4 regions of the Ancylobacter sp. TS-1 genome follow, and region 3 is predicted to be linked to each of the others. Evidence: riboswitches for the same ligand, from Rfam matches in the RefSeq annotation. Region 3 holds a riboswitch; each other region holds the start of a gene.
The links. Region 3 has a riboswitch for thiamine pyrophosphate ahead of thiO (glycine oxidase ThiO). Riboswitches for the same ligand answer to the same signal wherever they lie in the genome.
Positions count from the first base shown of each region.

Region 1: another riboswitch for thiamine pyrophosphate. It lies ahead of thiC (phosphomethylpyrimidine synthase ThiC); the one in region 3 lies ahead of thiO (glycine oxidase ThiO).
Region 2: another riboswitch for thiamine pyrophosphate. It lies ahead of GBB76_RS00215 (ABC transporter substrate-binding protein); the one in region 3 lies ahead of thiO (glycine oxidase ThiO).
Region 4: another riboswitch for thiamine pyrophosphate. It lies ahead of thiD (bifunctional hydroxymethylpyrimidine kinase/phosphomethylpyrimidine kinase); the one in region 3 lies ahead of thiO (glycine oxidase ThiO).

Region 1 covers NZ_CP045144.1:1,827,888-1,835,535, reverse strand. The annotation lists gene GBB76_RS08830 (NUDIX hydrolase) at 1-264, opposite strand, end outside; gene thiC (phosphomethylpyrimidine synthase ThiC) at 333-2,162, opposite strand; TPP riboswitch at 2,259-2,384, opposite strand; gene GBB76_RS08820 (lytic murein transglycosylase) at 2,509-3,771, shown strand; gene GBB76_RS08815 (cation diffusion facilitator family transporter) at 3,889-4,776, opposite strand; gene GBB76_RS08810 (sugar kinase) at 4,915-5,823, opposite strand; gene GBB76_RS08805 (SDR family NAD(P)-dependent oxidoreductase) at 5,944-6,705, opposite strand; gene GBB76_RS08800 (lysozyme inhibitor LprI family protein) at 6,818-7,396, opposite strand; gene GBB76_RS08795 (pyridoxal phosphate-dependent aminotransferase) at 7,413-7,648, opposite strand, start outside.
Region 2 covers NZ_CP045144.1:44,140-51,787, forward strand. The annotation lists gene GBB76_RS00205 (ABC transporter ATP-binding protein/permease) at 1-1,513, shown strand, start outside; gene clcA (H(+)/Cl(-) exchange transporter ClcA) at 1,537-2,838, opposite strand; gene GBB76_RS00215 (ABC transporter substrate-binding protein) at 3,012-3,962, opposite strand; TPP riboswitch at 4,041-4,158, opposite strand; gene GBB76_RS00220 (winged helix-turn-helix domain-containing protein) at 4,415-5,614, opposite strand; gene GBB76_RS00225 (GGDEF domain-containing protein) at 5,611-6,513, opposite strand; gene GBB76_RS00230 (ABC transporter permease) at 6,600-7,352, opposite strand; gene GBB76_RS00235 (universal stress protein) at 7,522-7,648, shown strand, end outside.
Region 3 covers NZ_CP045144.1:1,601,983-1,609,630, reverse strand. The annotation lists gene GBB76_RS07750 (hypothetical protein) at 1-49, opposite strand, end outside; gene GBB76_RS07745 (phosphatase PAP2 family protein) at 143-856, opposite strand; gene GBB76_RS07740 (MHYT domain-containing protein) at 1,383-3,710, shown strand; TPP riboswitch at 3,780-3,904, shown strand; gene thiO (glycine oxidase ThiO) at 3,952-4,953, shown strand; gene thiS (sulfur carrier protein ThiS) at 4,931-5,128, shown strand; gene GBB76_RS07725 (thiazole synthase) at 5,157-5,969, shown strand; gene GBB76_RS07720 (thiamine phosphate synthase) at 6,003-6,608, shown strand; gene GBB76_RS07715 (SulP family inorganic anion transporter) at 6,660-7,648, opposite strand, start outside.
Region 4 covers NZ_CP045144.1:1,112,239-1,119,886, forward strand. The annotation lists gene GBB76_RS05425 (MFS transporter) at 1-600, opposite strand, end outside; gene thiD (bifunctional hydroxymethylpyrimidine kinase/phosphomethylpyrimidine kinase) at 682-1,488, opposite strand; TPP riboswitch at 1,544-1,675, opposite strand; gene GBB76_RS05435 (Lrp/AsnC ligand binding domain-containing protein) at 1,803-2,039, shown strand; gene GBB76_RS05440 (DMT family transporter) at 2,043-2,981, opposite strand; gene GBB76_RS05445 (cytochrome b/b6 domain-containing protein) at 3,048-3,788, opposite strand; gene GBB76_RS05450 (cytochrome c) at 3,797-4,243, opposite strand; gene GBB76_RS05455 (universal stress protein) at 4,495-5,310, shown strand; gene GBB76_RS05460 (LysE family translocator) at 5,510-6,112, shown strand; gene GBB76_RS05465 (UDP-2,3-diacylglucosamine diphosphatase) at 6,199-7,026, shown strand; gene GBB76_RS05470 (glycosyltransferase family 1 protein) at 7,026-7,648, shown strand, end outside.

The DNA.
Region 1 (7,648 bases), 230 kb from region 3:
ATGATGGGCGAGCGCGCCCTCGCCGTCGTGCTGGATGAAGTCCAGCACGGTGATAAGGCGGGGCGCATCGGCCTCGATGCCGGTCTCCTCGCGGAGCTCGCGCAGCGCCGCGTCGAGATAGGCCTCGCCCGGCTCCACCCTGCCGCCGGGAAAGCCCCACAACCCCTGATCGGGCGGATTGGCGCGCCGCACCAGCAGCACCGAGCCGCCGCGCCGCACCAGCGACAGGACGGCGGGGACGGGGCGGACGGGGGAGGCAGACATGCGCGGCGGCTCCTCGGCATCGGGAAGGAACCGGCCGGGAGCGTCTCCCGGCCGGCGTCGACGTCACGCTACTCCGCGGCGGCGGTGTCGCGATAGAGAGCCCCGCCGCCGGCGCGGAAGGCCTCGCTCATCTGCGCCATGCCCTGCGCCGCCTCGTCGGCGCGCGCGGCGTCGCGTATCTCCTGGCTGATCTTCATGGAGCAGAATTTCGGCCCGCACATGGAGCAGAAATGCGCCAGCTTGTGCGCCTCCTTCGGCAGCGTCTCGTCATGGAAGGCGGTCGCCGTCTCGGGGTCGAGGGCGAGATTGAACTGGTCCTGCCAGCGGAACTCGAATCGCGCCCGCGAGAGGGCGTCGTCCCATGCCCGCGCCAGCGGATGGCCCTTGGCGAGATCGGCGGCGTGGGCGGCAATCTTGTAGGTGATGACCCCGGTCTTCACGTCGTCGCGGTCGGGCAGGCCCAGATGCTCCTTCGGCGTGACGTAGCAGAGCATGGCGGTGCCGAACCAGCCGATCATCGCCGCGCCGATGGCGGAGGTGATGTGGTCGTAGCCCGGCGCGATGTCGGTCGTCAGCGGCCCGAGCGTGTAGAAGGGCGCCTCGCCGCAATGGCTGAGCTGCTTGTCCATGTTGGCCTTGATCTTGTGCATCGGCACATGGCCCGGTCCCTCGATGATCACCTGGCAGTCATTGGCCCAGGCGATCTTCGTCAGCTCGCCCAGCGTCTCCAGCTCGGCGAACTGCGCGGCGTCGTTGGCGTCGGCGATGGAGCCGGGACGCAGCCCGTCGCCGAGCGAGAAGGTGACGTCATAGGCGCGCATGATCTCGCAAATGTCCGCGAACCGCTCGTAGAGGAAGCTCTCGCGGTGATGGGCGAGGCACCACTTCGCCATGATTGAGCCGCCGCGCGAGACGATGCCCGTCACCCGATTGGCGGTGAGCGGCACGAAGGGCAGGCGCACGCCGGCATGGATGGTGAAATAGTCGACGCCCTGCTCGGCCTGCTCGACCAGCGTGTCGCGGAACACCTCCCAGGTCAGATCCTCGGCGACGCCGCCGACCTTCTCCAGCGCCTGGTAGATCGGCACGGTGCCGATGGGGACGGGCGAGTTGCGCACGATCCATTCGCGGATGTTGTGGATGTTGCGCCCGGTGGAGAGGTCCATCACCGTGTCGGCGCCCCAGCGGATCGCCCACACCATCTTGTCGACTTCCTCCGCCACCGAGGAGGTGACGGCGGAATTGCCGATATTGGCGTTGATCTTGACGAGGAAGTTGCGGCCGATCGCCATCGGCTCCAGCTCGCCATGGTTGATGTTGGCGGGGATCACCGCCCGCCCGCGCGCCACCTCCTGGCGCACGAATTCCGGCGTCACCACGTCGGGGATGGCGGCGCCGAAATCCTCGCCGTCGCGGATGATCTCGCGTACCCGCTCGCGCAGCCCGTTCTCGCGCAGGGCGACGAACTCCATCTCGGGTGTAACGATGCCGGCGCGGGCATAGGCCATCTGCGTCACCGCCGCGCCGCCCTTGGCCCGCAGCGGGCGGTGGCGGAGCGGGAAGGGCGCGACCAGCTTCTCGGGCGAGACGTGGCCATTATCCTCCGGCTTCACCGTGCGCCCCTCATACGGCTCGACATCGCCGCGCGCGCGTACCCATTCCTCGCGCGGACGCGCGAGGCCGGCATTGATGTCGATGGCCGCTTCCTCGTCGGTATAGGGGCCTGAGGCATCGTAGACGGCGAGGTTCGGCTCGCCGGCGGAGGGGTGCAGCAGGATTTCGCGGAAGGGCACGCGAAAGCCGCGCGCCGGGCATTCGGCATAGATGCGCCGCGAGCCGGGGATGGCGCCGGTGGCGACGCCCAGAGCGTCGGGCTTTTTCGGGGTTTCAGTCGTCATTGTGGATCTCCAGAACCAATGGTTGGGGAGACCCGGGTATTTTGACGTTGGGGAAGGATGGCGGTGTGCGCCATGCGGGCAAGCCCGGGAGACGCGACGCCATTCGGTTCCGATCCCTTCGCCGGCATGACCCGGATCAGGTTCGAAGGGTCATCGCGTTGCCCGCCTCTCGGCGTGCCGGCGCTCTCTCAGCCCCCTAGCGGGGCTCCCCTTGGAACGAGGGCGATCTTCGACCAAAGTCGCGGCGGGGTCAAATCCGGCCGGCGCCGTCACCCCGCCGCCGCCGCATTTCCTGTAGATTGCTGATTCACGAGGAAACGACGCTTCGAGAGACATCGGGGGATTCATGGCCGGCCTGACGCTTCCGCTCCGCACCGCAACCCGCCGCATCACGGCCTCCGGCCTGCTCATGGCGGGCGCACTCGCCGCCGCGCTGCTGGCGCCGCTGCCGGCCTCGGCGCAGCAGAACTGCGGCAATAACGGCGCCGGCTTCGACCAGTGGCTGGCCGGCTTCAAGCAGGAGGCGGTGGCGCAGGGCGTCTCGCCGCGTACCGTGTCGACGGCGCTGAACGGGGTGAGCTACGCCCCCGACATCGTGGGCACCGATCGCGGGCAGAAGGTGTTCGGCCAGAGCTTCTTCCAGTTCTCCGACCGCATGGTCGCCAATTACCGGATCCAGCAGGGCCGCCAGCACATCCAGAAGAATCCCGAGCTGTTCGCGCGCATCGAGCAGACCTTCGGCGTGCCGGGCGCGGTGCTTGTCGCCTTCTGGGGGCTGGAGACCGATTTCGGCGCCTTCATGGGCGACAAGTCGACCATCCGCTCCGTCGCGACCCTGGCCTGGGACTGCCGGCGGGCCGAGATGTTCCGTACCCAGCTGATGGCGGCGCTGAAGATCATCGATCGCGGCGACCTGACCGTGCAGACCATGCGCGGCCCGTGGGCGGGTGAGCTGGGCCAGTTCCAGTTCCTGCCCGACCATTATCTGAACTACGGCGTCGACTTCGACGGCGACGGCCACATCAACCTGATCCGCTCGGCGCCGGACGCGCTCGCCTCGGCGGCGAACTATCTGCGCTCGCTCGGCTGGAAGCCCGGCCAGCCCTGGCTGGAAGAGGTGCGCGTGCCCGCCAACATGCCCTGGGAGCAGGCCGACCTTTCGATCAAGCATCCGCGCGCGCAATGGGCGAAGGCGGGCGTGGTGCGGGCCGGCGGCGGCCAGCTTCCGGCCGACCAGCTTCCCGCCTCGCTGCTGCTGCCGATGGGCCGCTTCGGCCCGGCCTTCCTCGTCTATCCGAATTTCGACGCCTTCACCGAGTGGAACAACTCGCTGGTCTACGCGACCTCGGCGGCCTATCTCGCCGCGCGCGTGGCCGGCGCCGGGCCGTTCAATCGCGGGCAGGGCGACAAGATCCCGGTGCTGTCGATGGCGCAGGTGCAGGAGCTGCAGCGGCTGCTCAACGCGCGCGGCCACCATGTCGGGCGCATCGACGGCATTGTCGGCGCGGCGACGCGGCAGGCGGTGCGGACCGAGCAGATGCGGCTCGGCCTGCCGGCCGATTCCTATCCCACCGCCGAACTGGTGGCGGCGCTGCGCGCGGGGCGGTGAGGGCGGGGCCCGTCGTCATCCCGGACGGCCGATAGGCCGATCCGGGATCGCGTGAAGGAAGAGAGCGGGCAGCGATCCCGCCTCTCCGCTACGCGTCAGCCGGGATGAGGAGGAATGTCACAGCACCGGCACGCCGTGCTGCTTGGCCTTCACTTCCGGCTCGACATGGATGTTGACCAGCGCGTCGGGCACCTGAGCCTCGATGGCGTCCTCGATGCGGTCGCAGATGGCGTGCGCCTCGCTGACCGGCATGTCGCCCGGCACCACGAGGTGGAAGTCGACGAAGGTCATGCGCCCGGCCTGGCGCGTGCGCAAATCGTGCGCCTCGATCGCCCCGGTCGCCTCGGCGGCGATCAGCGTGCGGATCAGCCCCAGCGTTTCCGCCGGCACGGCATGGTCCATCAGGCCGCCGACGCTTTCCTTCAGCACGCTCCAGCCCGACCACAGGATGTTGAGGGCGACGAGGCCGGCAAGGATGAGGTCGAGCTTCTCCCAGCCGGTGGCGATGGCGAGGGCGACGCCGGCCAGCACGCCGGCCGAGGAGGCGACGTCGGTCACAAGATGGCGCCCGTCGGCGATCAGCGCCGGCGAGCGGGCGCGACGTCCCTGGCGCAGCAGCACCGCGCACCACACCGCGTTGACGACGGTGGCGCCGGCATTGAGCAGCAGGCCGTGCAGCGGCGCGTCGAGCGTGTGCGGCTCGGTCCAGTTGACGTAGACCTCGCGGAAAATCGAGATCGCGGCGACGACGATCAGCACGCCGACGATGACGGCCGAGAAATACTCGGCCTTGGCATAGCCATAGGGATGGGCGGCATCGGCCGGCTTGTTGCTGACCCGGAGCGCCAGCACGGCGGCGATGGCGGTGGCGACGTTGACGATGCTTTCCAGCGCGTCCGAATACAGCGCGATGCTGCCGGTGAGCAGGAAGGCGGCGTATTTCAGCCCCAGCACCAGGAAGCTGATGCCGACATTGATCAGTGCGATCCGCGAGGAGTGAGCCATCAGCGCCGTATCCGTTCCGGCGCCGCGCGCCCCTGGGCCGACCGATTAGTGCCTCGCCGTCAGAAAATCAAGTAACGCCAATGGTTTGCAAGTCATTCGCAGAAGCGTTCGCAGGCGTGGCCGGCCGGGCGCCGGACCTTAGGCGTTGGCCTGCCGGGGCAGGATCGCGCCGCGATGGCGGATCACCCGCCCGGCGAGGGTGTGGCCGGCCTCGGCCGCGACGGCGGGCGCCTCGCCACCGAGCCGGGCGGCGAGATAGGCGGCGTTGAAGCTGTCGCCGGCGGCGGTGGTGTCGACCGGCTCGACCGGCTGCGGGATGGGGACGAACTGCGCCGCGCCACCGGCCACCACCAGCGCGCCCTCGGCGCCGTTCTTCACCACCACCTCCTGCACGCCGAAGGTGGCGAGGCGCTCGGCGGTGGCGGCGGGCGAACCGTCGCCCCACAGTTGCACCTCGTCCTCGAAGGTGGGCAGGGCGATGGAGGTGCGCTTGAGCGCCTGCGCATAGACAGCGCGGGCGCGGGTGAGATCACCCTTCCAGTTGCGCGGGCGGAAATTGCCGTCGAACACCACGCGCACGCCGCGCTCGCGGGCGAATTCCAGCGTCGCGAAGAGGCGGCCGAGGCCGACATTCGAGTAGATGGAAAGGGTGATGCCCGAGAGATAGACCATGCTCGCCTCGATCAGCCCCTCCGCCACCGCCTCCCAGCCGGGCAGTTCGAACAGGTCGCGCGCCGGCGCGGTGTCGCGCCAATAGGTGAAGGCGCGCTCGCCATTGGCGTCGTTGTCGATGACGTAGAGCCCGGTGGTGCGGCCCGGCACGCGCAGCATGTAGCGCGGATCGATGCCTTCGGCCTGCGCGGAGGCGCGGATCGCCTCGGAGTAGCGGTCGTCGCCGAGCGCCGTCGCATAGGCGGTCTCCACCCCGGCGCGGGCGAGATAGACGGCGGTGTTGAAGGTGTCGCCGCCGAGGGACAGCCCATAGCGCCCGTCGGCGCCGCGGGCGAACTCGATCATCACCTCGCCGATCGAAACGATCCTGGCCATGGTGCTTCCTCCGTCGACGGTCGATTCGCCGGCAAGGGTCGCCGCATTCCGCCGCCGGGGCAAGCCGCGGCGGCCTGCAAAAGGCTCCGCGCGCCCGGCGGGGCGTGCGGAGCCGTGTCGTCAGAACTGGACGCCGCGCGTCAGCGCGCCGTCGACGACGAGGTTGGTGCCGTAGACGAAGCTGGCCGCCGGACTGGCCAGGAAGACGGCGGCGTTGGCGATTTCCTGAGGGGTCGCCATGCGCCCGGTCGGGTTCAGCGCCAGCGCCTCGGCGAACAGGGTCGGGTTGCCGTCCTTGATCTGGTTCCAGATGCCGCCGTCGAAATAGGTGTTGCCGGGCGAGACGGTGTTGGCGCGGATCTTCTTCGGGGCGAGCTGGAAGGCGAGACCCTGCGTGTAGTGGATCAGCGCCGCCTTGAAGACGCCATAGGGGCCGGCGGTGAAGTCGATCTCGCGGCCCGACACCGAGGAGATGGTGACGATGGAGGCGGCCGGGCTCTTCTCCAGCCAGGGCAGCGCGGCGTTGACCAGGCGGACCGTGCCCATCAGGTCGGTATCGAAGCCCTTCTTCCAGTGCTCCTCGTCATTGCCGACCGCGAGCGCGCTCACATTGGCGACCACGATGTCGAGGCCACCGAAGGCGGCGGCCGCCTGCTCGACGAAGCCCGCCAGCGCCGGGCCGTCGGAGACGTCGACGCCGGCGCCGAGCGTCTTCACGCCGTAGCCGGCGAGGCGGGCGGCGGTCGCCTCGGCTTCCGCCGCGTTGCGGCTCACCAGCGCGACGTTGGCGCCCTCGGCGGCAAGGGTCTCGGCGATGGCGAGGCCGATGCCCTTGGTGCCGCCGGTGACGATCGCGCGCAGTCCTTTCAGTCCGAGGTCCATTGTTGTCTTCCTCAAGCGGGGGGATCAGGCGCGCATGATCCTCCGCCGGGCGCGGTGGGCACAAGACACGGCGGGGGGGATTTCAGAGAGTTTCGGTTCGGCGGGGCCGGTCTCAGGGGGCGATGATGCGCACCGCGCCGAGCGGAGGCGCGGCGGCCGGCTCGGCCGCAGCCGGCGGCGAGACCGCCGTGTCGGAGGCGTCGACGGCCGCGGGCATGGGCCAGCCCTGCGGCGGGGCGTAGCGGGCGGCGAGGTCGGCCGCCCGGGCCTCATTGTGGTTGGTGAGGCAGGTCATGCGCCCCTCCATCACGCCGATGCCGCCGAGCCGGCCGCCTATGGTGCGCTGGGCGCCGCCACCCTCGAAGGGCGCGATGCCCTGGCACTCGAAATTGCGCCACTGGCCGAAGCGGCTCTGCGATTCCTCGAACAGCGCGCCCCAGCGCTTGCGCTGCGCCGGTTGCAGGTCCTCGCGCGCCTCAATGGCCCGCCGCGTGCCTTCCACCGCGCGTTCCAGCGCCGCCTCGCTCGCCTTCAGGCGGCCATTGAGGCAATCGAGGAAGCCGCGCACATCGGTGTCCTCCCGGCTGCATGGCGCCGGCGCCTCGGCGCGCCTCGTCTCGACGTGGGCCATCGCGGCCGGGCCGATCAGAACGATGGCGGCGAGGCTCAGGATGCCGGCAAGGCGTGCCATGGGCGGGTCGGTGTCCTCATGCGGCGCGGGCGTCGCGCAGGAAGGCTCCCATGCGCTCCAGCGCCCGCAGGATGTTCTCTGCCGAGTTGGCATAGGAAAGCCGGATATAGCCCTCGCCGTAAAGGCCGAAATCGGGACCGCCGATGGTGGCGACGCCCGCCTCGTCCAGCAGCGCCGTCGCCAGCCTCTTCGCCGAGCCCCAGCCGGTGCCGGAAATGTTCGGGAAGGCATAGAAGGCGCCCTTCGGCACGG
Region 2 (7,648 bases), 1.6 Mb from region 3:
CGCGGCGGGCGCGATCACGGTCGCCGTCTATCAGGTCTATCTGCGCCAGTGGCTGGAGATACGCTGGCGCAACTGGATGACCGAGAAGTACCTCTCCGCCTGGCTCGCCAACCAGACGCACTACCGGATGCGGCTGAAGGGCGACATGGCCGACAACCCCGACCAGCGCATCGCCGAGGACATCCGCAGCTACATCGCGCAGACCATCAGCCTGTTTCTGGGCCTGCTCAACGCGGTGATGACGCTGTGCTCCTTCGCCGTCATCCTGTGGGGCCTGTCGGGTGGCTTCTCGTTCAACCTGTTCGGCGGAAGCTGGACCATCCCCGGCTATCTCGTCTGGGCCGCCTTCGCCTATGCGGCGGCCGGCACGCTGCTGGCCCATCTCATCGGCCGGGTGCTGGTGAAGCTGAACTTCGACCAGCAGCGCTTCGAGGCGGATTACCGCGTCGAACTGGTGCGCGTGCGCGAGAATGGCGAGCAGATCGCGCTGATGAGCGGCGAGCCGGTGGAGCGCGGGCGCCTGCTCTCGCGCTTCGCCCATGTGGTGCACAATTACTGGGGCATCATGATCGCGCAGAAGCGGCTGACCTGGTTCACCGCCGGCTACAGCCAGCTCTCGGTGATCTTCCCCTTCGTGGTGGTCTCGCCGGCCTATTTCGCCGGCACCATCCAGCTCGGCCAGCTCATGCAGACCGGCTCGGCCTTCGGGCAGGTGCAGGGCTCCTTCTCCTTCTTCATCGGCGCCTATGCCACGCTCGCCGACTGGAAATCGGTGGTCGACCGTCTGGTCGGCTTCGAGCGCTCGGTGCAGATGACGCAGGCCGAGGCGCTGCAGAGCGAGTTCCGCGAGGCGCCGGCGGTGACGGCCGACGCGCCGCTCGCCCTCGCGCAGATGGAGGTGCGCCTGCCGGACGGGCGCGCGCTGCTCACCGTCGACGATTTCGATGTCCGGCGCGGCGAGCGGGTGCTGCTCACCGGGCCCTCGGGAAGCGGCAAGAGCACGCTGCTGCGCGCCATTGCCGGCATCTGGCCCTATGGCCACGGGCAGATCGCCCTGGCACCGGGCGCCCGCATGCTGACGCTGCCGCAGCGTCCCTACCTGCCCATCGGCTCGCTGCGCGGCGCGCTCGCCTATCCCGACCCGATCGGCCGGCACGAGGACGAGGAACTGCGCCTCGCGCTGGAGGCGGTCGGCCTGGCCGGCTTCGCCGGGCGGCTCGACGAGCGGGCGCTGTGGCCGGCGGTGATGTCGGGCGGCGAGCAGCAGCGCCTCGCGGTCGCCCGCGCTCTGCTGATCAAGCCGGACGTGCTGCTGCTGGACGAAGCGACCTCGGCGCTCGACGAGCCGGGCGAGGCGGCACTCTACCGCCTGCTGCGCGAGCGCCTGCCGGCGGCGGCGATCCTGTCGATCGGCCACCGCTCGACGCTGCGGGAACTGCACGAGCGCCATATCGAGCTGCACCGCAGCGGCGACGGGCCGGCGACGCTGGAGGGAGTTCCGGCGGGCGCCTGAGCCGGGCGGCTAAACCGGGCGGCTCAGCGCGAGGCGGCGGCGCGGCCCTCCGCCTCGATCGCCAGCGTGCGTTCCAGCAGGATCTCGTAGATCGGGCGTCCGCCCAGCGCCAGCGAGGTCATGTTGGAGAAGATGGCGGTGATCATCACCGGCACCAGCACCGCATAGGCGCCGGTGAGTTCGAGCACCAGCACCATGCCGACCATCGGCGCGCCGATGGTGGAGGCGAACAGCCCGCTCATGGCTGCGATGGCGAAGGCGGCGTGCCCGTGCTCGGGCAGCGCCGTCACGCTCTCGATGGCGGTGCCGTAGCAGAGGCCGATGGTGGTGGCGAGGGCGAGGATGGGCGCGAAGATGCCGCCGGCGACGCCGGTGGAATAGCTCGCCATCGTCATGACGAAGCGCAGCAGCACGATGACCGCCAGCATGGCCAGCGGCAGCCCTTCCTTGGTCAGTTGCACGGCCAGCAGTTCGCCGCCTTGCGTCGCCTCCGGCCGCACGAAGATCAGCACGCCGACGACGAGGCCGACCACGGCCGGGAAGATGTAGAAGGAGGTGCGCTGGCCGAGCCGGCGTACATGGTCAAGCGACCAGACCAGCGTGCGGTTGAAGACGACGCCGACCACGCCGAGGACGGCGCCCAGCACCATGAAGGCCGGCAGCCAGCCATAGGGGATGGCCGAGGCTTCCAGCAGCATGTAAGGCCGGTTGCCGGTCAGGTACTCGGTGACGATGGCGCTGGCGATGGAGGCGAGCACGACGGCGATGTAGCTGCGCGAGGAATAGGGAAACTGCCGGCGGGTTTCCTCGATGACGAAGAGCACCGCCGCCAGCGGCGCGTTGAACGCCGCCGCGAGGCCCGCCGCGCCGCCCGCTGCGAGCATCGCCCGCATGTCCTCGGACGGCCATTTCATCAGGTCGGAGGCCGCCTTGGCGACCGAGGCGCCGATATGGATGGTGGGGCCCTCGCGGCCGAGCACCATGCCGGAGGACAGCGAGAGGAAGCCGCCGACGAACTTCACCGGCAGCACGCGGTGCCAGCGCACCTCGCGCAGCCCTTCCATCGCGCCCTCGATCTCCGGCACGCCGGAGCCGCTGGCTTCCGGGGCGAAGCGGCGCACCAGCCAGAGCGCGGTGAGGGTCATGGCGGCGGCGACCAGCGCGCCGGCGGCGTAGAGCGCGACGCCGTCGAGCTGGAGAGTCCCGTGCAGGAAGGCGGGCCAGGCGGCGGTGAAGGTCTCGACGCCGACATGCAGGCCGGAGCCGAGCACGCCGACGATCGCGCCGACCAGTATCGCCACCGCGTGATACGGCACATTGCTCATGCCTGCCCCTCTGCGTCCCTGCTGCCCCCGCATCGGTTAGCATCGCTGGGCGGGGATCGGAAGGTTTCATGAGCAACGTCATCCCCGGGCTCGACCCGGGGATCCACGGTCTGGTCGCCAGAAGGCGTGGATGGCCGGGCCAGGCCCGGCCATGACGGGGTGAGTGGCGGCGTCTACGGCAGCGTCGGCGCGTAGACCGAGACCGGCTCGACCTTGTCGATCAGGCCGTGGCTTTTCATGAAGTCGCCGAAGCGGGCGTAGCGGCCGGAATCGAGCGCCGCCGGGGCATGGGCGAAGCGGCGCAGCGTGTCGGCCCAGGCGGTGCGGTTGAGCTCGTCGTCGAGCTTCGGATTCGCCTTCACGAACACTTCCCAGGCGTCCTGCGGGTGGTTGAGGATGTAGATAGTGGCGTCCTCGACGGCGGCCAGGAAGGCTTTGAGGCGCGGGTCGCCGATCTTGTCCTTGTGGGTGACATAGATCAGCTCGTCGAAGACCGGCACGCCGTGCTCCTCGGGGAAGAAGGCCAGCCCCTCCTTGCCCTCCAGCCGGATCTGGGTGAGCTCGAAATTGCGGTAGGCGCCGATCACCGCGTCGACCTTGCCGGCGACGAGGGCGGGGGAGAGCGCGAAATTGACGTTGATCATCGTCACGTCGGAGGGCTTGAGCCCGGCGCTCGCCAGCATGGTGCCGAGCAGCGCGTCCTCCAGCCCCGCCACCGAATAGCCCACCGTCTTGCCCTTGAGGTCGGCGATCGACTTGATCGGACCGTCCTTCAGCACCACCAGCGCGGTGAGCGGGGTCGACACCAGCGTGCCGAAGCGCACCAGCGGCAGGCCCTCCTTGACCGAGAGATAGAGGCTCGGCTGGTAGCTCACCGCGATCTCCGCCTGACCGGCGGCGACGAGGCGCGGCGGGGCGGACGGATCGGCCGGCGCGACGAGTTCGACGTCGAGGCCGTGCGCTTTGAAGAAGCCTTTCTCCTGCGCCACGATCAGCGGGGCGTGGTCGGGGTTGACGTACCAGTCGAGCAGGACGGTGAGCTTGTCGGCGGCCGCCGCCGGGGCAAGCCCGAGCGCGAGGGCCATGAGGATGCCGCCGGTGCGCGCGGCAAGGTTCTTCAGCATTGGATCTCCTCCCTTGTGGAGATCCGGCACATGAGCTTTCGGGGGAAATCCGGCTCGGGTCCGCGCGGCTCGCGTGGCTTCCCGCCGTCGTTCCGTCCCTTCGCCGGCATGACCCGGATCAGGTTCAAAGGGTCTGGCGGCTGCCATCTCAGCCCCTTCGGCCATAAAGGCCGGCGGGACACCCCTCGGACACGGCAAGGCTAGCATCGCTGGCATGCCACGGCAATCAGGCGGGTGGGGGTGGGGGATTCCGGCGGACAAGCGATCCCGGATCGGCCTCCGGCCGTCCGGGATGACAATGAAGCGAACGTGCCGTCATCCCGGCCGCAGGACATCCTCGCCGCCCTCATGCCCGGGCTTGACCCGGGCACCCAGAGTCCGGGTGTGCGGCCCAAAGGTCTGGATCCCCGGGTCAAGCCCGGCGATGAGGGGCGTTTCGAGCGGCGCCGCGTCTACTCGCCCCGCCAGCCGTCGAGATAGACGGTGCGCTCCACCCCGGCGAAGCGGCCGAGGCGGGCGAGTTCCGCGTCGAGCGCGTCGAGCCGGCCGCCGGAGGCGCGCACGCCCGGCTCCAGCCACAGCCGGCGCACGTCGAGCGTGCCGGCCTTGCGGTCCGCCTTCATGTCGATGCGCCCGATCATCCGGTCGCCTTCCAACAGCGGGAAGACGTAGTAGCCATAGACCCGCTTGGGCGCCGGCACGAAGACCTCGATGCGGTAGTTGAAGCCGAACAGCCGTTCCGCCCGGTTGCGGTCGCGCAGCAGCGGGTCGAACGGGCTCAGCACCCGCAGCCGCGCGGGCGGGGCGGGCAGCGCGTCGAAGGCGGTCGCGGCATCGGCAAAGGCGTGCGAGGCGCGCGGGCGCCCGTCCGCCCCGGTGAGCAGGACCGGCACCAGCCGGTCGCGGGCGGCCTCGACCCAGCGCCGCGCCTCCTCCGGCGTGATCAGGCCCCAGAAGGCGGCGATCTCGCCCGAGGTGGCAAAGCCCAGCCGTTCCAGCGCCGATGTGCAGGCCCAGTCGACAAAGGCCTCCTCCGACACCTCGCCGGCGAAATGGCGGGACGGGATGACCCGCTCGGTGAGGTCGTAGACCTTCTGGAAGCCCTCGCGCCCGGCGATGGCGAGCGCGCCGGTGCGCCAGTGATATTCGAGCGCCGTCTTCTCCGGGTGCCAGTTCCACCAGCCGCCGGGCTGGCGCTTGCCCTCGCCCGGCTCCTGCTCGAAGTCGCGCGCCATCAACGGGCCCTCGCGGCGCACGCGCTCCAGCACGTGGTCGACATAGCTCTCGAAGCCGTTCTCGTGCCAGGAGCGCCAGCGCTCGGCCAGCGTCGCGCGGGCGCGGGCGAAGCGGTGCTTCCAGTAGGGGAACAGGTTCGCCGGGACGATGGCGGCGTCGTGCGTCCAGTGCTCGAACAGCGCGCCGTCCTTCTCCAGCAGCGCGGTAAGGTGCTCGCGCTTGTAGCTCGGGTTGCGGGCGAAGAGGATGTGATGATGCGCGCGCTCGACGGTGGCGATGCTGTCGACCTGCACGAAGCCGAGATCGTCGATCAGCTCCAGCAGTCCCGCCCGGCTCATCGCGCCGCGCGGCCGGCTGAGCTGCTGCCGGGCGAGGAAGATGCGGCGGGCCCCGGCATTGGAGAGGACGAGGCTCACGCGTCACCGATCCAGTCGAGAGCCACCGCGACGCGACCGCCGGTCGCCTTGGCGGCGTACATCAGCGTGTCGGCGCGGCCCAGCAGCGTGTCAGAATCGATCTGCTGCCGGGTGACGGCGACGCCGATGGCCGCCCCGATGGAAAGCCGGTGTCCCTCGGCCTCGATGGCCGCGCACAGGGCATCGGCGAAGGCCTGCATGGCCTCGAGGGTCGGAATGTCATCCTGCGAGAAGGTCGTGATCTTGGCGAACTCGTCGCCGCCGATCCTCGCCACGAGGTGCCGGGAACCGGCATGGCGGCGCAGCCGGTCGGCGAGCGTGCGCAGAACCGCGTCGCCCGCCGCGTGGCCGAAGCGGTCGTTGACCGTCTTGAAGCCGTTGAGGTCGATATAGGCGAGGCTGATGCCATCGCCCTCGGCGCGCTGGTCGAGGATGCTGCGCAGCCGGTGGTCGAACGCCGCCCGGTTGGGCAGGCCCGTCACCACGTCGGTATAGGCGGCTTCGAGGATGCGGCGCTCGAAGGCCTTGCGCTCGGAATTGTCGATGATGATCTCGATGTCGAACTTCTGCCCCTCGATGGTGCGGCGCTGGGTGGAAATGAGCGTCGGCACGATGCGGCCGGAGGCGTGCCGCAGGTCGACCTCTTCCAGCTGGAACAGCCCGATCGTGTCCAGCGCCTCGATGCGCCGCAGCCGCTGCGGGTCGTCGAGCGCGCGGACCGTGTCGAGATACATCGGCTTGCCGTCGATCTCTTCCCAGCGGCGGCCGATCAGGGCCAGATAGGCCGGATTCGCCATGATGTAGCGCGAGACGTGCTCTGCCGTCGAAATGCAGATGGCCACGGGCGAAAGCTCGAAGACGTCGACGAGCGCTTCATAGATCACGTGGCGCGAGATCATGGATTCTCACAGGAGCGGCAGGACGGACATCGTCCATCCAAGCCCTCGCCGACGCAAGCCCGTCCGCGCATCTGCCCACCGTCGGTTCAGCCCGGCGCGGTCTCCGGTGCCCACGGCACGAGGCGGGTGAGAGCCCGGTCGGCCAGCGTGAACAGAATCAGCGCGAGGGCGAGCAGCACCGCGAGCGCGGCGAACACCATGTCGGTCTGCATGCGGGCGTTGGAATAGATCATGAGGTAGCCGAGCCCGGCCGAGGCGCCGACCCATTCGCCCACCACGGCGCCGATCGGCGCGACGGCGGTGGCGACACGCAGGCCCGAGGCGAGCGCGGGCAGCGCCGCCGGGATGCGGATGAAGCGCAGCGTCGCCGCCGTGCCCGCCCCGCCGAGCCGGGCGAGATCGACCAGTCCCTGCTCGGTGCGTGCGAGCCCGTCATGGAAGGCGGAGGCGACCGGAAAGAAGATGATGAGGCTCGCCATCACGATCTTGGAGGACAGGCCGAAGCCGAACCAGATCACCAGAAGCGGGGCGATGGCGAAGACGGGCAGCGCCTGCGCGACGAGCAGCACCGGGCGCATGGCGCGGCGCATCAGCGGCGAGGACGCCATGGCGAGGGCGCAGCCGATGCCGAGCAGCGAGCCGCAGAGCAGGCCGAGCAGCATCTCGCCGAGCGTGATGGCGGCATTGCGGGCGAGAATGTCGGCATTATCCCAGGCCGTCACACCGATGCGAAGCGGCCCCGGCAGGATGTAGGCTGGCAGGCCGAACAGGCGCACAATGGCCTCCCACAGGGCCAGTAGCACGAAGGTGATGGCGATCGTGCGCCCGGCGGCGGCCATAAGGAAAATCCCTGTATCGGTTTCAGCACCTATAGCGGCCGGGCGGTGGCTGCGCGAGTGTTGCCTGCGCCGCGCGGCAAGGGTGGCGCCCCGCAAGTCTTGACGCCTGTCAAAGCGACCACACTTGATTGGGAAGAATATCGCGAACGTCAGAAGTGGAGGAAGCCAAATGATAAAGGACATTCTCGTCAGCCTTCGCGTAGGGGAAGGTGACGAAGATACGGCCGTCGACTATGCGGTTTCTGCCGCGGCGGCGCTCGGCGCCCAGCTCACCGGCGTGGCGGTGAGCTACCAGA
Region 3 (7,648 bases):
TGACGCCGATGTCGGGTTTCAGGTTTCCTTCCGGCGCGGTCGTGGTCATGCGGTTCCTCCTGCAATGGCGGGGCGCTCTGCGTCGCCCTGCCGATGAATGATAGCCGAGCGCCGGGCGAATGCCATCGGTGGCATTGCGACTTCACCGCTCGACGAAGGGCCCCCCGGATGCGGATTCGCCCTCTCCCGCCGGCTCCCGGCCGTTGGCGTTCTCGATGCGCCCGCGCCGTTGCAGCACCAGCGCCACCAGCCAGCACAGCAGCGCCCACGCCGCGCCGGCGCACCAGCCGGCAATGACGTCGGTCGGCCAGTGGACGCCGAGATAGATGCGGCTCAGCCCGATGGCGAGGGTGAGCGCAACCGCGACGCCGAGCACATAGGCCTTCAGCCGCCGCCCGCTCTCCGTGCGCACGATGAGCGCGCCGAGGGTGAGATAGGTGACGGCGGCGCCCATGGCGTGGCCGCTCGGGAAGCTCAGCGTGGTGACGTCGACGAGATGGGCCACGAGATCGGGGCGCGGACGCTCGAAGCCGAGCTTGAGCAGGTAGCTCAGCGCCCCTCCGCTCGCCGTCGCCGCCAGCACGAACAGGGCGGCGGCGCGCTTGCGGTCGACCACGAGGAAGCCGGCCACCGCCAGCGTGATCAGGGTGAGCACGGTGGTGCTGCCGAGCGCGGTCACATCGCCCACCGCGATCTCCAGCCAGCGGGGACCGAGCGGATCGGCCGGGTCGCCCGGCGCGCGGAAGGCCAGCAGCACTGCCTCGTCGAAGGCATGGGTCTCGCCCTCCACCACCTCGTCGGCGATGTAGGCGAACACCAGCAGCCCCGCCGCCGCGCCGAGCAGGGCGACCAGCACGCCGATCTCGGCGGCGAGCCAGCGCGGCAGGTCGAGCAGGCGGAATGCGAGTGGCGGGTGCGAGGTTGCCGGGCGGGCCGGGGCCGGCATTTCGGGGGGCGACATTTCGGGCGCAGGCGTCTTGCTGGAGGGCGTCTTGCTGGCGGGCATCTTGCTGGAAGGCATCTTGCTGGAAGGCGTCATCGGGCACCGCTCGGAGGGAATCGGGGCGCGCGAGCAATAACCCGCGCCATCGGGGAACCCAAACCGGGTCGCGCGTGTTCCCTTCCCACAACCGGGAGAAGGGCATCATGTTCAAGGGCGGGCTTCTGTGGCTGATCGGCATTCCGCTGCCGATCATCATCGTGCTCTGGCTGTTCGGCTATCTCAGCTGAGGCCTCGGGCCTTCACGAGACCGCGAGCGGCGGGCTCAGGCTGACCTTGCGTCGGTCGGGAGCTTACCGATCGGTTCAATTCAGCTACTGTTCGCGTCATCCTGCGCTTTGCCGCAGCCATCCTACCGGCGGTTTTCAGAACCGGAATTCGCATGGATCATACCGGCAGCCACGACCAGGCGCTCGTGGCCCTGTCGCTCGTCATCGCCGTGGCGGCGTCCTACACGGCCCTCGATCTCGCCGGGCGCCTGCCGGATGCGCGCGGACGTGCGCGTGACGGATGGCTGGCGGCGGCGGCGCTGGTGCTGGGCGGCGGCATCTGGGCGATGCACTTCATCGCCATGCTGGCGCTGCATGTGGGGGCGCCTGTCTCCTACGATGTCGGCCTGACCGCGATTTCCTTCCTGCTCGCCGTCGTCGCCACGGGTATCGCCTTCTTCGCGGCGAGCCGGGTGCGGCCGGACCGGCCGGGGCCCGGGCCGGGCAGCATCGTGCTCAGCGGCATCTTCATGGGCCTCGGCATTGTCGGCATGCACTACACCGGCATGGCGGCGATGCGCGTGGCGGGAGCCATGTCGCACGACATGCTCTATGTCGGCGCCGCCATGGTGCTGGCGGTCACCGCCTCCACCGTCGCGGTCTGGCTCGCCTTCCGCCGCCATTCCATCGCGCAGCGCGCCGGCGCGGCGCTGGCGCTCGGCTTCGGCATCGCCGGCATGCACTATGTCGCCATGTGGGGGATGACGATCACCCGGCATGAAGGCGTGCACGACCCGCTCGGCGGCATGGGCAATGTCGAGCTGGTGGTCGTGGTGACGGCGGCGACCTTCGCCATCTTCGTCGCCGTGCTGCTCGCGGCCATGTACGACCGGCGCTTCGCCGTGCTCGCCGACCGCGAGGCGGCGATGCTGCGGGCGAGCGAGGAACGCTACCGCACGCTCTACCGCCGCACGCCGCTGCCGCTGCACTCGCTGGGCGGGGACGGACGGATCGAGCAGGTGAGCGACCGCTGGCTCGACCTGCTCGGCTATCGCCGCGAGGAAGTGATCGGGCGCCCGCTCACCGACTTCATGACCCCCGATTCCGCGCGCCGGCGCAACGAGGAGCACTGGCCGCAGCTGGTCGGCAGCGGCGAACTGCGCGAGGCCGAGTACCGCCTCGTGACCAGAGACGGCCGGATGCTCGACTGCATGCTGTCCGCCGTGACCGAGAAGGACGCGCAGGGCGGCATCCTCAAGACCCTGTGCGGGCTGATCGACGTCACCGACTACCGCGCCGCCGAGGAGGCGCTGCGGCAGGCACAGAAGCTGGAGGCGGTCGGCCAGCTCACCGGCGGCATCGCACACGATTTCAACAACCTGCTCGCCGTGGTGCTGGGCAATCTCGAACTGGCAGCCAAGCGCGCGCCGGGCGATCCGCGGCTGCAGACGCTGCTCGACAACGCCACCCAGGCCGCACAGCGCGGCGCGGCGCTCACCCAGCGCATGCTGGCCTTCGCCCGACGGCAGGACCTGCGGCCCGAGCCCGTCGACGTGCCCGACCTCGTGCTCGGCATGGCCGAGATGCTGCGCCGCTCGATCGGCCCCAGCGTGCGCATCGAAACCCGCTTCCCGCTCGGCCTGCCGCATGCGCGGGTCGACGCCAACCAGCTCGAACTGGCGCTGCTCAACCTCGCGGTGAATGCGCGCGACGCCATGCCCGATGGCGGCACCATCACCATTGCCGCCGGCGAGCGCGTGGTGGCCGTCGGCGACGCCGACGCGGAGGCTGGCAGCGAGGCGCTGCGGCCGGGGCGCTATTTCTGCCTCTCGGTGAGCGACACTGGCGCCGGCATGGACGAGGAGACGCTGGCCCGCGCCGCCGAGCCGTTCTTCACCACCAAGGGCGTCGGCAAGGGCACCGGCCTCGGCCTTGCCATGGTGCATGGCCTCGCGGCGCAGTCGGGCGGCCAGCTTCTGCTCGAGAGCCGTCCCGGCCACGGCACGACGGCGACCATCCTCATGCCCATCGCCGACACTCCCCCCGTGGCTGCGCCGGTCGCGGTGGCGGTCGAGGACGAGATGGTGCCGGCCGGCACGGGCGGGGCGCAGCGCGTGCTGGTCGTCGACGACGACCCGCTGGTGCTTTCCGCCACCGGCGCGATGCTGGAGGATCTCGAATGCCTCGTCACCGAGGCGGCATCGGGGGAGGAGGCGCTGCGCATCCTCGAATCCGGCGTCAGCTTCGATGTCGTGCTGACCGATCAGGCCATGCCCGGCATGACCGGCGTGCAACTCGCGGCGGCGCTCGCGGCCCGCTGGCCGGACCTGCCGGTCATCCTCGGCACCGGCTATGCCGAGCTGCCGCCGGACGCGCGCGCCGGCATGATGCGGCTCGGCAAGCCGTTCAGCCGCGAGGCGCTGCGGCGCGCGGTGATCGCGGCGACGCGCCCGGCGGGCCGGGCGGGCGACAATGTGGTGCCGATCTCGCGCCGTGGCTGAGGCCGCCCTGCGGCCGGCGGGGAATATTGTCGGCCGGCCGGTGACATCGGCCTGCCGAGGGACTATATCCATTTTGTCCGGGGGAGCCTCGTCAGGAGGCTGAGAGGCCATCGGCGCGTCGACCCGACGCGGCATGGCGACCCTTCGAACCTGATCCAGTTGAGACTGGCGGAGGGAGGAGTGAATGACGTTCCCGCACACTGAATCGACCGACACCGCGCCGCATCGGGCGGCCAATGCCATGCGCGTGCGCATCGTGGGCGGCGGCGTCGCCGGGCTTACCTGCGCGCATGCCTTCGCGCGCCGGGGGGCGCAGGTGACGCTGATCGAGCGCCGCAGCGCCACCGGGCAGGGCTGCTCCTGGTATGCCGGCGGCATGCTGGCGCCCTGGTGCGAGCGCGAGAGCGCCGAGCCGATCATCGCCGAACTCGGCTTCGAATCACTCGCCTATTGGCGCGAGGCGGTGCCGGACGTGCCGAACGAGGGCAGCCTCGTGCTGGCGCAGGCGCGCGACCTGCCGGACCTGCGCCGCTTCTCGCGGCGGACCGAGGGGTTCGAATGGCTCGACGGCGCGGGCATCGCCGCGCTGGAGCCGGACCTCGATGGCCGCTTCGAGCAGGGGCTGTTCTTTCCCACAGAGGCGCATCTGGAACCGCGCAAGGCGCTCGCCGCGCTGACCGCCCGGCTGGTCGGCGAGCATGGCGTGACCATCCGCACCGATGCCGACGGCTTCGAGGAGCCGGGCGAGGCCGACATCGTGGTCGACTGCCGGGGGCTGGCGGCGCGCGACACGCTTGCCGACCTGCGCGGCGTGAAGGGCGAGATGCTGGTGCTCTATTCCACCGAGGTGTCGCTGAAGCGCCCGGTGCGCATGCTGCACCCGCGCATCCCGGTCTATATCGTGCCGCGCGGCGACGGGCATTTCATGATCGGCGCCACCTCGATCGAGAATGACGAGCGCGGGCGCGTCACCGGGCGCTCCATGCTGGAACTGCTGGGAGCGGTCTATGCGCTGCACCCGGCCTTCGGCGAGGCCGAGATCGTCGAGATCGGCGCCGATGTGCGCCCGGCCTTTCCCGACAACCTGCCGCGCCTGCGCCGGCGCGGCAACACGATCTATGTGAACGGGCTCTACCGCCACGGTTTCCTCGCCGCGCCGGCTTTGGCGCGTCGCGCAGCGGAACTGGCATTCGACGGGACGTATTTCCCGGAGGTCATGGATGAAGATCATCGTGAATGGTGAGAACGCCGACACGCGCGCGGGCACGCTGGCCGAACTCCTCGGCGAGCTTGGGCTCGGCGAGGCGATGGTGGCGACGGCACTGAACGGCGCCATGGTGCGCAAGGTGAAGCGCGGGGAGACCCAGATCGCCGATGGCGACCGGGTGGAGATCCTCGCGCCGATGCAGGGTGGCTGACAGGGAGGCTGTCATGGATGCGATCAACATGTCCGGGACGCTCGCCGATCCGGTCGAATTCTACGGAACCAAGGTGGGCTCTCGCCTGCTGCTGGGCACGGCGCAATATCCCTCGCCGGCAATCCTCCAGGAGGCGATCCGCGCCTCGGGCGCCGACATCGTGACCGTCTCGCTGCGGCGTGAATCGGGCGCGGCGAAGGCCGGGCAGCCTCTCGCGGGCCAGAGCTTCTGGCAGCTCATCCGCGACCTCGGCGTAAGGGTGCTGCCCAACACCGCCGGCTGCAAGACGGTGAAGGAAGCCGTGACCACCGCCGAGATGGCGCGCGAGCTTTTCGACACGCCCTGGGTGAAGCTGGAGGTGATCGGCGAGGACGACACGCTGCAACCCGATGTGTTCGGGCTCGTCGAGGCGGCGCGCATCCTGTCGCGCGACGGTTTCCAGGTGTTCCCCTACACCACCGAGGACCTCGTTGTGGCGGAGAAACTGGTGGCCGCCGGCTGCGAGGTTCTGATGCCGTGGGGCGCCCCGATCGGCTCCGGGCGCGGGCTGAACAATCCCTATGGCCTGCGCTCGCTGCGGGCGCATTTCCCCGGCCTGCCGCTGGTGGTCGATGCCGGCGTCGGCGTGCCCTCGCATGCGGCGGCGGCGATGGAAATGGGCTACGATGCGGTGCTGCTGAACACGGCGGTTGCCAAGGCCGGCGATCCGGTGCGCATGGCGCGCGCCTTCGCCCGCGCCATCGAGGCCGGCCGCGAGGCGCTGATCGCCGATCCCATGGAAGCACGCGACATGGCGGCGCCCTCGACCCCGGTGATGGGCCGCGCCATCCTTGGACAGTGAGAGGTCCGGCGCCGCCGGCCGGTGAGTGAACCGATGAAGCTCGACCCGTTCTACCTGATCGTCGACCGCGCCTCCTGGCTGCCGCGCCTGCTGCCGCAGGGCGTGAAGCTGGTGCAGCTGCGGGCCAAGGAACTCGACGAGGCGGCGTTGCGCCGGGAGATCGCCACCGCGCGCGACGTCTGCGCCCGCTACGGGGCGCAACTCGTCGTCAATGATTACTGGCGCCTCGCCATCGACGAGGGCTGCGACTTCGTGCATCTCGGCCAGGAAGACCTTGCCGATGCCGATCTGGTGGCGATCCGGCGGGCGGGGCTCAAGCTCGGCATCAGCACCCATGACGAGGCGGAGCTGGAAGTCGCGCTGCTGGCGCGGCCCGACTATGTGGCGCTGGGCCCGGTCTACCCCACCATTCTCAAGAAGATGCGCTGGGCGCCGCAGGGGCTGGAGCGCGTCGCCGCCTGGAAGAAGCGCGTCGGCGACCTGCCGCTGGTCGGCATTGGCGGGCTGACCATCGAGCGCGCTCCCGGCGTGCTGCGCGCCGGCGCCGACAGCGTGGCGGTCGTTACCGACGTGCTGCTGAACGACAATCCCGAGCGGCGCGCCCGCGAGTGGGTGACGGCGACGCGCGAGACGGTGTGACGGTCACGGCCGGGAAGGCTCCCGGCCGCTCCTGCGGCGATCAGGGCGGGTTCAGTGCAGGGCGGGGGCGCCGCCGGCCTTGTCGTGGGTGCCGAAGCGGTCGACCATGGTGGCGCTCGCTTCGTTGAGCCCGAGCACCTCGACATGCGCGCCGGCCTTGCGGAACTTCATCACCGCCTTGTCCAAGGCGCCGACCGAGGTGATATCCCAGAAATGCGCGTGGGTGAGGTCGATCACCACCTCGCGCGCCGGGTTGTCGAAGTCGAAGCCCGAGAGGAACACCTCGGAGGAGGCGAAGAAGATCTGCCCCTCGACGACGAAGGTGATGCGTCCCGCCGCCTCGTCGATGATCTCGCCGACCGCCACAAGCTGCGAGACCTTGCCGGCGAAGAACACGCCCGACAGCAGCACGCCGACCAGCACGCCGATGGCGAGATCGTGCGTCGCCACCACGGTGACGACGGTCGCGAGCATCACCAGTGAGGACGAGCGCGGATTGGTGCGCAGATCGAGGAGCGAGCGCCACGAGAAGGTGCCGATGGAGACCATGATCATCACCGCCACCAGCGCCGCCATCGGGATGATGCGCACGAGATCGTCGAGCACGAGGATGAGGAACAGCAGGAAGCTGCCGGCCACGAAGGTCGACAGACGGCCGCGTCCGCCGGAGGTGACGTTGATGACCGACTGGCCGATCATCGCGCAGCCGCCCATGCCGCCGATCAGCGCCGAGGCGATGTTGCCGGTGCCCTGGCCGATGCATTCCTGGCTCTTGTTGCTCGGCGTGTCGGTCATGTCGTCGACGATCTGCGCGGTGAGCAGCGATTCCAGCAGGCCGACGGCGGCCAGCGTCAGCGAATAGGGCAGGATGATCTGCAGCGTCTCCAGCGTCAGCGGGACGTTCGGGAGGGTGAAGATCGGCAAAGTGGAGGGCAGTTCGCCGAGATCGCCGACCGTGCGCAGTTCCACGCCGCTCCACCAGGCGAAGAGCGTGAGCGCGGCGATGGCGACCAGCGGCGAGGGCACGGCCTTCGTCAGGC
Region 4 (7,648 bases), 490 kb from region 3:
CGGGCGACGGTCCGCCGGCGCCTTCGCGGGACGCGGCAGTGGCGAGGCTTCCCTGAGGGCCGAGGCGGCCAGGGCCGCCGCGACGCTGCCGGCCACGATCAGCCAGATCACCGCGTCGTGCGACACCGGGCCGGCAAGGCCGGCGAGCAGGCCGCCCGCCACCAGATTGCCGCCGATGAAGGCCATCGAGCCCCACAGCCGCACCCGGCCGTAATCCACCAGCCCCTCGCGCCGGCGCGCCACCGCATAGGCGTCCAGCACCGGCAGGCTCGGCTGCCAGAAGGCGGCGACGACGCCGAGGGCGACGAGAATGAAGGTGGCTCCCGGCGCCAGGGCGATGAAGACGAAGCACAGGGCGGTGCCCAGCGAATAGCCGATCAGCGTGGCGCGCGGCCGGCCGCTATGGTCGGCCAGCAGCCCGCCGAGCGGCATCGTCACCAGCCGCACCACCTGCGGAATGGCGAGCGCCAGCGCGATCATCGCCGCGTCGAAGCCGCGATGCTGCAACCAGACCGGAAAGAACGGCACGAAGACGCCGATGCCGAAGAACAGCCCGGCATAGACGGCGGCGATGGCATGGCGGGGCGCGATGACGGGCACAACGGGGCACCAGCGGGGACCGCGCCTCGATAGCAGCCCCAGGCCGCGCGTGCGAGGCCCCTCGGCGCGCCGGCCGCGACGTCACCACCAGGCGTGGAAGTGGTGCACCGGACCGTGGCCACGCCCGATCTCCAGTTCCTCGGAGCGGGCCAGCGCGCGGGTGAGATAGTCCTTCGCCGCCGTCACCGCCTCGCGCAGCGACAGGCCGCGCGCGAGGCCGGCGGCGATGGCGGAGGACAGCGTGCAGCCGGTGCCGTGGGTGTTGCGGGTGGCGACGCGCGGCGCGCTGAGTTCGAGAACGCCCTCGGCGTCGAGCAGCACGTCGGTGCTCTCCGGCCCTTCGCCATGCCCGCCCTTGATCAGCACCGCGCGCGGGCCGAAGGCGAGCAGCCGCTCCGCCTGCGCACGCACCTCTGCCAGCGTGCCGGCCGGCGCCTCGTCGAGCAGCGCGGCGGCCTCGGGCAGATTGGGCGTGATGAGCAGGGCGCGCGGCAGCAGCCGGGCGCGCAGCGTGTCGATCGCCTCGGGCACCAGCAGCCGGTCGCCGGAGGCCGCGATCATCACAGGGTCGAGCACGACGACGGACTGGCGGTGGCGCTCCAGCCCGGCGGCCACCGCCTCGATGGCCTCGGGGCGCGAGAGCATGCCGATCTTCACCGCATCGACGGCGATGTCCGAGAACACCGCGTCGATCTGCGCGCCGATGAAGGCAGGCGGCACGTCGTGGATGCCGGTGACGCCGACCGTGTTCTGCGCGGTGAGCGCGGTGATCACGCTGGCGCCATAGACGCCGAGCGCCGAAAAGGTCTTGAGATCGGCCTGTATCCCGGCGCCGCCGCCGGAATCCGAGCCCGCAATCGTCACCGCGATCGGTGTGGAACCGCCCATCTTCGCCTCCCTCGCCGCGCGGTCCGGGGGCGTCGTCGCAGGCAAGTCCCCTCGCCGGCGCGCGCGACCCGTTCCCTCCGCCGGCATGACCCGGATCAGGTTCGTGGGTTGGCGCCGGCTGCGGCCCGGATTTTCAGGGCAACGCCGCCTCGCCTCTCAGCCCCTGCGGGCACCCCAACGAGATCGTCATGGCGAGATAGGCGAAGCCGCCCGCCCGCGCAAGCCGGGCGCCGCTGCCGGCCGGCGGCAGGGGTTGCGCGCGGGCCGGGCTTCTGTTCCTTATCGGCCTCCCGACCCGAAGCCGGAATGCCGTGATGGTTCCCTTCTTCATGCAGATCAAATGTCACCTCGGCCATTCCTACGAGGTGGCGAACGCCATCGCCGACGCGGAGATCGCCTCGGAGATCTACTCGACCGCCGGCGAGTTCGACCTGCTGGTGAAGTTCTACGTGCCGGAGGGCACCGACATCGGCCATTTCGTCAATGAGAAGGTGCATCTCTTCCCGGGCATACAGGACACCCGCACCATCATCACCTTCAAGGCGTTTTGAGCCTCAGGCGGTCGGGCCGGAGGGCGGTGTCGCCGCCGCGTCCTCGCGGTTGCGCTCGATGCCGAGGCGCCGCTCGCGCCAGATGACGAAGAGGCCCGCCCCGATCACGATGGACGCGCCGAGCACCACCAGCAGCGGCGGCGCCTCGGCGAACAGGATGAAGCCGAGCAGCAGCGACCACAGCATGGCCGAATAGGCGAAGGGCGCCACCACCGAGGCGGGCGCGTAGCGGTAGCTCTCGGTCAGCAGGATCTGCCCGACGCCGCCGATCAGCCCGGTCGCCACCAGTAGCGCCGCCTCGCCGGGACCCGGCCGCACCCAGCCCCAGCCCGCTGTGGCCAGCCCGGCGACCGCCGCCAGCGCCTGGAAATAGAACACGATGGCCGCCGTCGTCTCGGTCTGGGTAAGCCGCCGCACCTGTATCATCGCCCCGGCGGTGAAGCCGGCCCCGATCAGCGCGCAGGCGGCCCCGACCACATGGTCGGCGCTGTCGAAGGACCCCGACATGTGCGGCCACAGCATCACCACCACGCCGGCGAGCCCGACGCCCACCGCCGTCCAGCGATAGGCCTGCACCCGCTCGCGCAGCAGCAGCGCCGCCAGCGCCACGGTGAGCAGCGGCGCGGTGAAGCCGATGGCGGTGGCGTCGGCCAGCGGAATGCGTGCCAGCGCGGCGAAGCCGAGGCTCATCGCCATGACGCCGACAGTGCCGCGCAAAATGTGCCCGAACGGGTTCGCCGTGCGCACCGCGGCGCTCACCTCGCCGCGCCAGGCCAGCAGCGCGAGCAGCGGAAACAGCGCGAAAAAGGAGCGCGAGAACACGACTTCGCCGGTCGGAACACGCTCCGAGACGATGCGGACGAGAGCCGACATGATGGTGAAGAGGAACGTCGCGGCGACCTGCAGCGCGATGCCCTTGAGCGCATTCATGATGGGCGCCATGGAGCACTTTCCCGACCGGCCCGCAAGCCGGCCGGAGCCCGATATTTCAAGCCCGCCCGGCGCGCCTCACGGGAAGGGATCGCCGCCCGCCAGCGCGATCGCGCCGAACACCGCCGCGATCGCCACCGCGAGGCAGGCGAGCGCCCGCCCCACAGCCCCCGGCGTCGCCGGCGCCCGGTCCACGAAGTCGCCCGCCGGCTTGCGCCCGCCGATCATGGCGCCGATCAGATTGTCCCGCCCGAACAGCGAATGGGCCAGATTGGCCGTCACATGCAGGGCGAGCAGCGCCAGCAGCCAGGGGTAGAGCCACTGGTGCCAGGCCGAGGCGCTGCGGATGGTCTCGTCGCTCGCCACCGCCGTCATCGGCGCGTAGACGGCGATGTCGTCGCTGGTGAACAGGCCGGTCAGCGACTGGGCGCCGACCACGACCAGCAGCGCCATCACCATCCAGCCGCCGGGCGGGCTGTGGCCGAGAAAATGCTGCGGGCGGCCGCGCCGCATGTCCCTGGCATAGGCGAGCACGGCACCGGGGCCGCGCAGGAAGCCGGCAAAGCGCGCCGTCGAGCCGCCGACGAAGCCCCAGAGCAGGCGGAACACCAGCACGACAAGAATCGCGAGGCCGTTCCACTGGTGCCAGACCAGCCCGGCATCGCCATAATAGCGGCTGGCGAAGGCGAGCCCCACCAGCGCGGCCAGAGTCCACTTGGCGAGCCGCGTCGGCAGGTCCCACGCCAGCACGTCCTTCGCCGGCACGTCCTTCGCCAGCACATCCGGCGCCCGGGACGGCGCCGGCGATGTCGAGGGCACGCTCAACCTCACTTCTTCTGGCGGTACGTGTCGTGGCAGGTGCCGCAGGTGCGGATCACGCCCGGGAAATTCGCCTTGAAGCTAGCCTCGTCGGTAATGGCGGCGCGGGCGGCGGTCGCATCGGACGCCAGCTTGCCGAACAGCGCGTCGAATTCGGCCTTCTTCTGCCACACGGCCGGCAGCGCCTCGGTGTCCGGGCCCGGTCCGGATCCCTCGGGGAACAGCGCGGGCAGCGCCTTTGCGTTCTTCGCATAGGCGTCGAGCGCCGTCTGTACCGTCGCGAGGTCGAACGGGGCCTGACCCCGCAGCATGCCGGCGACCGGCCGGGTGACGCTGCCGAACTCCTTCAGGAGGGCCTGCCGCTCCTTTACGACGTCGGGCTGGGCGACCACGGCGGTAGCCGCAATGGCGGAGAACATGGCGATTGCAGCGGCAATCGTCAGGCGACGCGACATGAAGAACTCCCTACTCGACGTGCTGCGGCGCAGCACAGGCCGGGCTACCTTATTGTCGCTCCAGACAAAGACAATCGGCCGGAGGTCGCGGTCGCGCGCTCGTGAAGGCGCGGGCGCCGCGCCGCGCCGCGCCGGGAACAGGTATGGTGAATACCTAGTGTTTCTTGCTGATCGTGCTTTTCCGCATTTTCATCGGTACCGCTTTGACCTTAGGTCACAACAGATAACCCACCCACCGGAGAGAAGCGCCCATGTCCATCCGCACCGTCCTGCTGCACGCCGCGCCCGATTCGGGCTTCAACGACCGTCTCGCCTTCGCCGTGACGCTGGCCCGCCAGTCCGGAGCGGCGATCAAGGCGGTCTATACGCTCTATCCCGCCGGTGTCCCGCGGGTGGGCCGCGCTCTCTCGATCTACGTGAACGAACTCGTCCATGAGGCGAAGGAGAAGGAAGCCGGCCTCAAGGCTCAGTTCGAGCAGACCATCGCCGGTGCCGGCGTGACCGGCACCTGGACGGTTGTCGAGGGTGAGGTCGCCTCTGCGCTGCGCGAGGAAGTCACCTTCGCCGACGTCACCGTCGTCAGCGAGACGCCCTACGGCACCGTCGACGACCAGCTCGCCGCCACCCTGCCCGAGCATCTTGCGCTCGCCTGCAACGGCCCGGTGGCGGTGGTGCCGACCGGCAAGCCGGTGCCGACCCGCATCGGCCGCGCCCTGGTGGCGTGGAAGCCCTCCCGTGAGGCGGGCCACGCCGTGCGCTTCGCCCTGCCGGTGCTCGCCACCGCCGACGAGGTGGAGGTGCTCACCGTCGAGGAAGGCGATCCGGCCACCGCTGCGTCCGGCGCCCGGCTGACCGTCTGGCTCACCAGCCATGGCGTCAATGCCCGCCATCACCACGCCAAGGAAAGCACGGCCGGCGTCGCCATCGCCAACGAGGCCCAGAAGTTCGGCGCCGATCTGGTGGTGATGGGCGTCTACAGCCGCTCGCGCCTCGCCGAGATGGTGCTCGGCGGCGTCACCGCCTCGCTGCTGACCGACCCGCCGGCGACCCTGCTCGTCGCCCATTGATCGCCGCCCTCCGGGGCAGCCCGTCGACAATGCGATGCCGCCGCGCCCGGCCGGGCCGGCGGCATCGGCTTTTCCGCCCGGCGGCCGGCGGCGCGCCCCGCGGGGATTCCGGGTTGCAAGCGGGCGCCGCCCCGCCTAGCAGTCGACGGCCTGTGCCGGCGGCGCGTGACGTTTCCGCCGGCTCGCGAGGGAGCCCGCCGTGCCGCTGTCGTCGCAACTCCTGCCGCTGTTTCTCTTCGCCCTCGCCGGCGCGCTCACGCCGGGGCCCAACAACATGATCTCGGCCGGCTCGGGCGCCGCCTTCGGCTTCCGCCGCACCCTGCCGCAGATATGGGGCGTCACGGTCGGCTTCAGCATCATGGTGGTCGCGGTCGGCATGGGGCTCGGCACGCTGTTCATGACCATCCCCTACATGCACCAGACGCTGAAGATCGTCGGCTCGCTCTATCTGCTCTACCTCGCCTGGAAGATCGCCAATGCCGGCGGGCCGGGCGGAGGCACCGCCATGGAGAAGCCAATGACGGTGCTGCAATCGGCGCTGTTCCAGTGGGTGAACCCGAAGGCGTGGACGATCGCGCTCAGCATCGTGCCGGCTTTCACGACGGTGGGCGGAGACAATCTGTTCGCCGAAGTCGTCGTCATTTCCATCGTCACCGGCATCGTGACCTTCCCGAGCCTGTGCCTGTGGGCCGGATTCGGCGCCCTGCTCGCCCGGCTGCTGTCGACCCCGCGCCAGCAGCGGATCGTCAATTACGTGATGGCCGCGCTCGTCGCCGCCAGCGTGGTGATGCTTTTCATGTGAACGCTGCAGCGCAGCATCGTCATAAAAGCGTGATGTGACTCGGGCTTTCTGCCCTCATGAACACATCACCGGGCCTGTTCGCAGCCATGATCGACGGGGCTTCCGAGGTGAACGACGCACCCGAGGGTCGCCGCTACCGCAGCCTCTTCCTGTCCGATGTTCATCTCGGCACGAAGGGCTGCCAGGCCGATCTGCTGCTCGACTTCCTGCGCTACCACGAGGCCGACACGATCTATCTCGTCGGCGACATCGTGGACGGCTGGCGCCTGCGCTCCGGCTGGTACTGGCCGCAGGCCCATAACGACGTGGTGCAGAAGCTCCTGCGCAAGGGCCGCAAGGGCGCGCGCATCGTCTACCTGCCGGGGAACCACGATGAATTCCTCCGCGATTATTACGGCAGCCATTTCGGCGGCATCGAGGTGGTCGAGACGGCGATCCACGAAGCCGCCGACGGCAAGCGCTACCTCGTCATCCATGGCGACGTGTTCGACGTCGTCGTGCGCCACGCCAAATGGCTCGCCTTCCTCGGCGACGGCGCCTACACCGCCGCTCTCGGGCTCAACACCTATCTCAACTGGATACGGCGCAAGCTCGGCTTTCCCTATTGGTCTCTGAGCCAGTGGGCGAAGCTGAAGGTGAAGAACGCGGTCAACTTCATCGGCCGCTTCGAGGAAGCCGTGGCCACCGAGGCCCGGCGTCACAAGGTGGACGGCGTGGTGTGCGGCCACATCCACCATGCCGTCATTCACAACAGTTTCGGCGTCGAGTACCTTAACTGCGGCGACTGGGTCGAGAGCTGCACGGCGATCGTCGAGCATTCCGACGGGCGCTTCGAGCTGATCGACTGGGCGCGCGAGACCCGGGCGCGGGTGAACGCGCCGCTGCTGCTCGAAAGCCCGAAGGTCGCCGCCTGATGCACATTCTCATCGCGACGGACGCCTGGCTGCCCCAGGTCAACGGCGTCGTCCGCTCGCTGCAGAACACCGCCCGCGAAGCCGCCGCGCTCGGCGCGCGCATCGACTTCCTCACCCCGGCCGACTTCCGCACCGTGCCGATGCCGACCTATCCCGAGATACGCCTCGCCCTGGCCACGCCCGGCCGCATCGCCCGGCGCATGGACGAGATCGGCGCCGACTTCGTGCACATCGCCACCGAGGGCCCGATCGGTCTCATGGCGCGGCGCGTGTGCCTGCGCCGCCGGCAGAGCTTCACCACCAGCTACCACACCCGCTTCCCGGAATATCTCGCCGCCCGGGCGCCGGTGCCGGAGCGGCTGTCCTACGCCTTCCTGCGCCGCTTCCACAATTCCGGCGCCGGGATCATGGTTTCCACGCCGACGCTGGAAGCGGAGCTGAGCGGGCGCGGCTTCAAGAACATCATGCGCTGGTCGCGCGGCGTCGATTCCGGGCTGTTCCACCCGCGCCCGCCCGAGGAATTCGACCCGCGCGTCGCCGCGCTGCCGCGCCCGATCTTCCTGTCGGTCGGCCGCGTCGCGGTGGAGAAGAACATCAGCGCCTTCCTGGATCTGGACCTGCC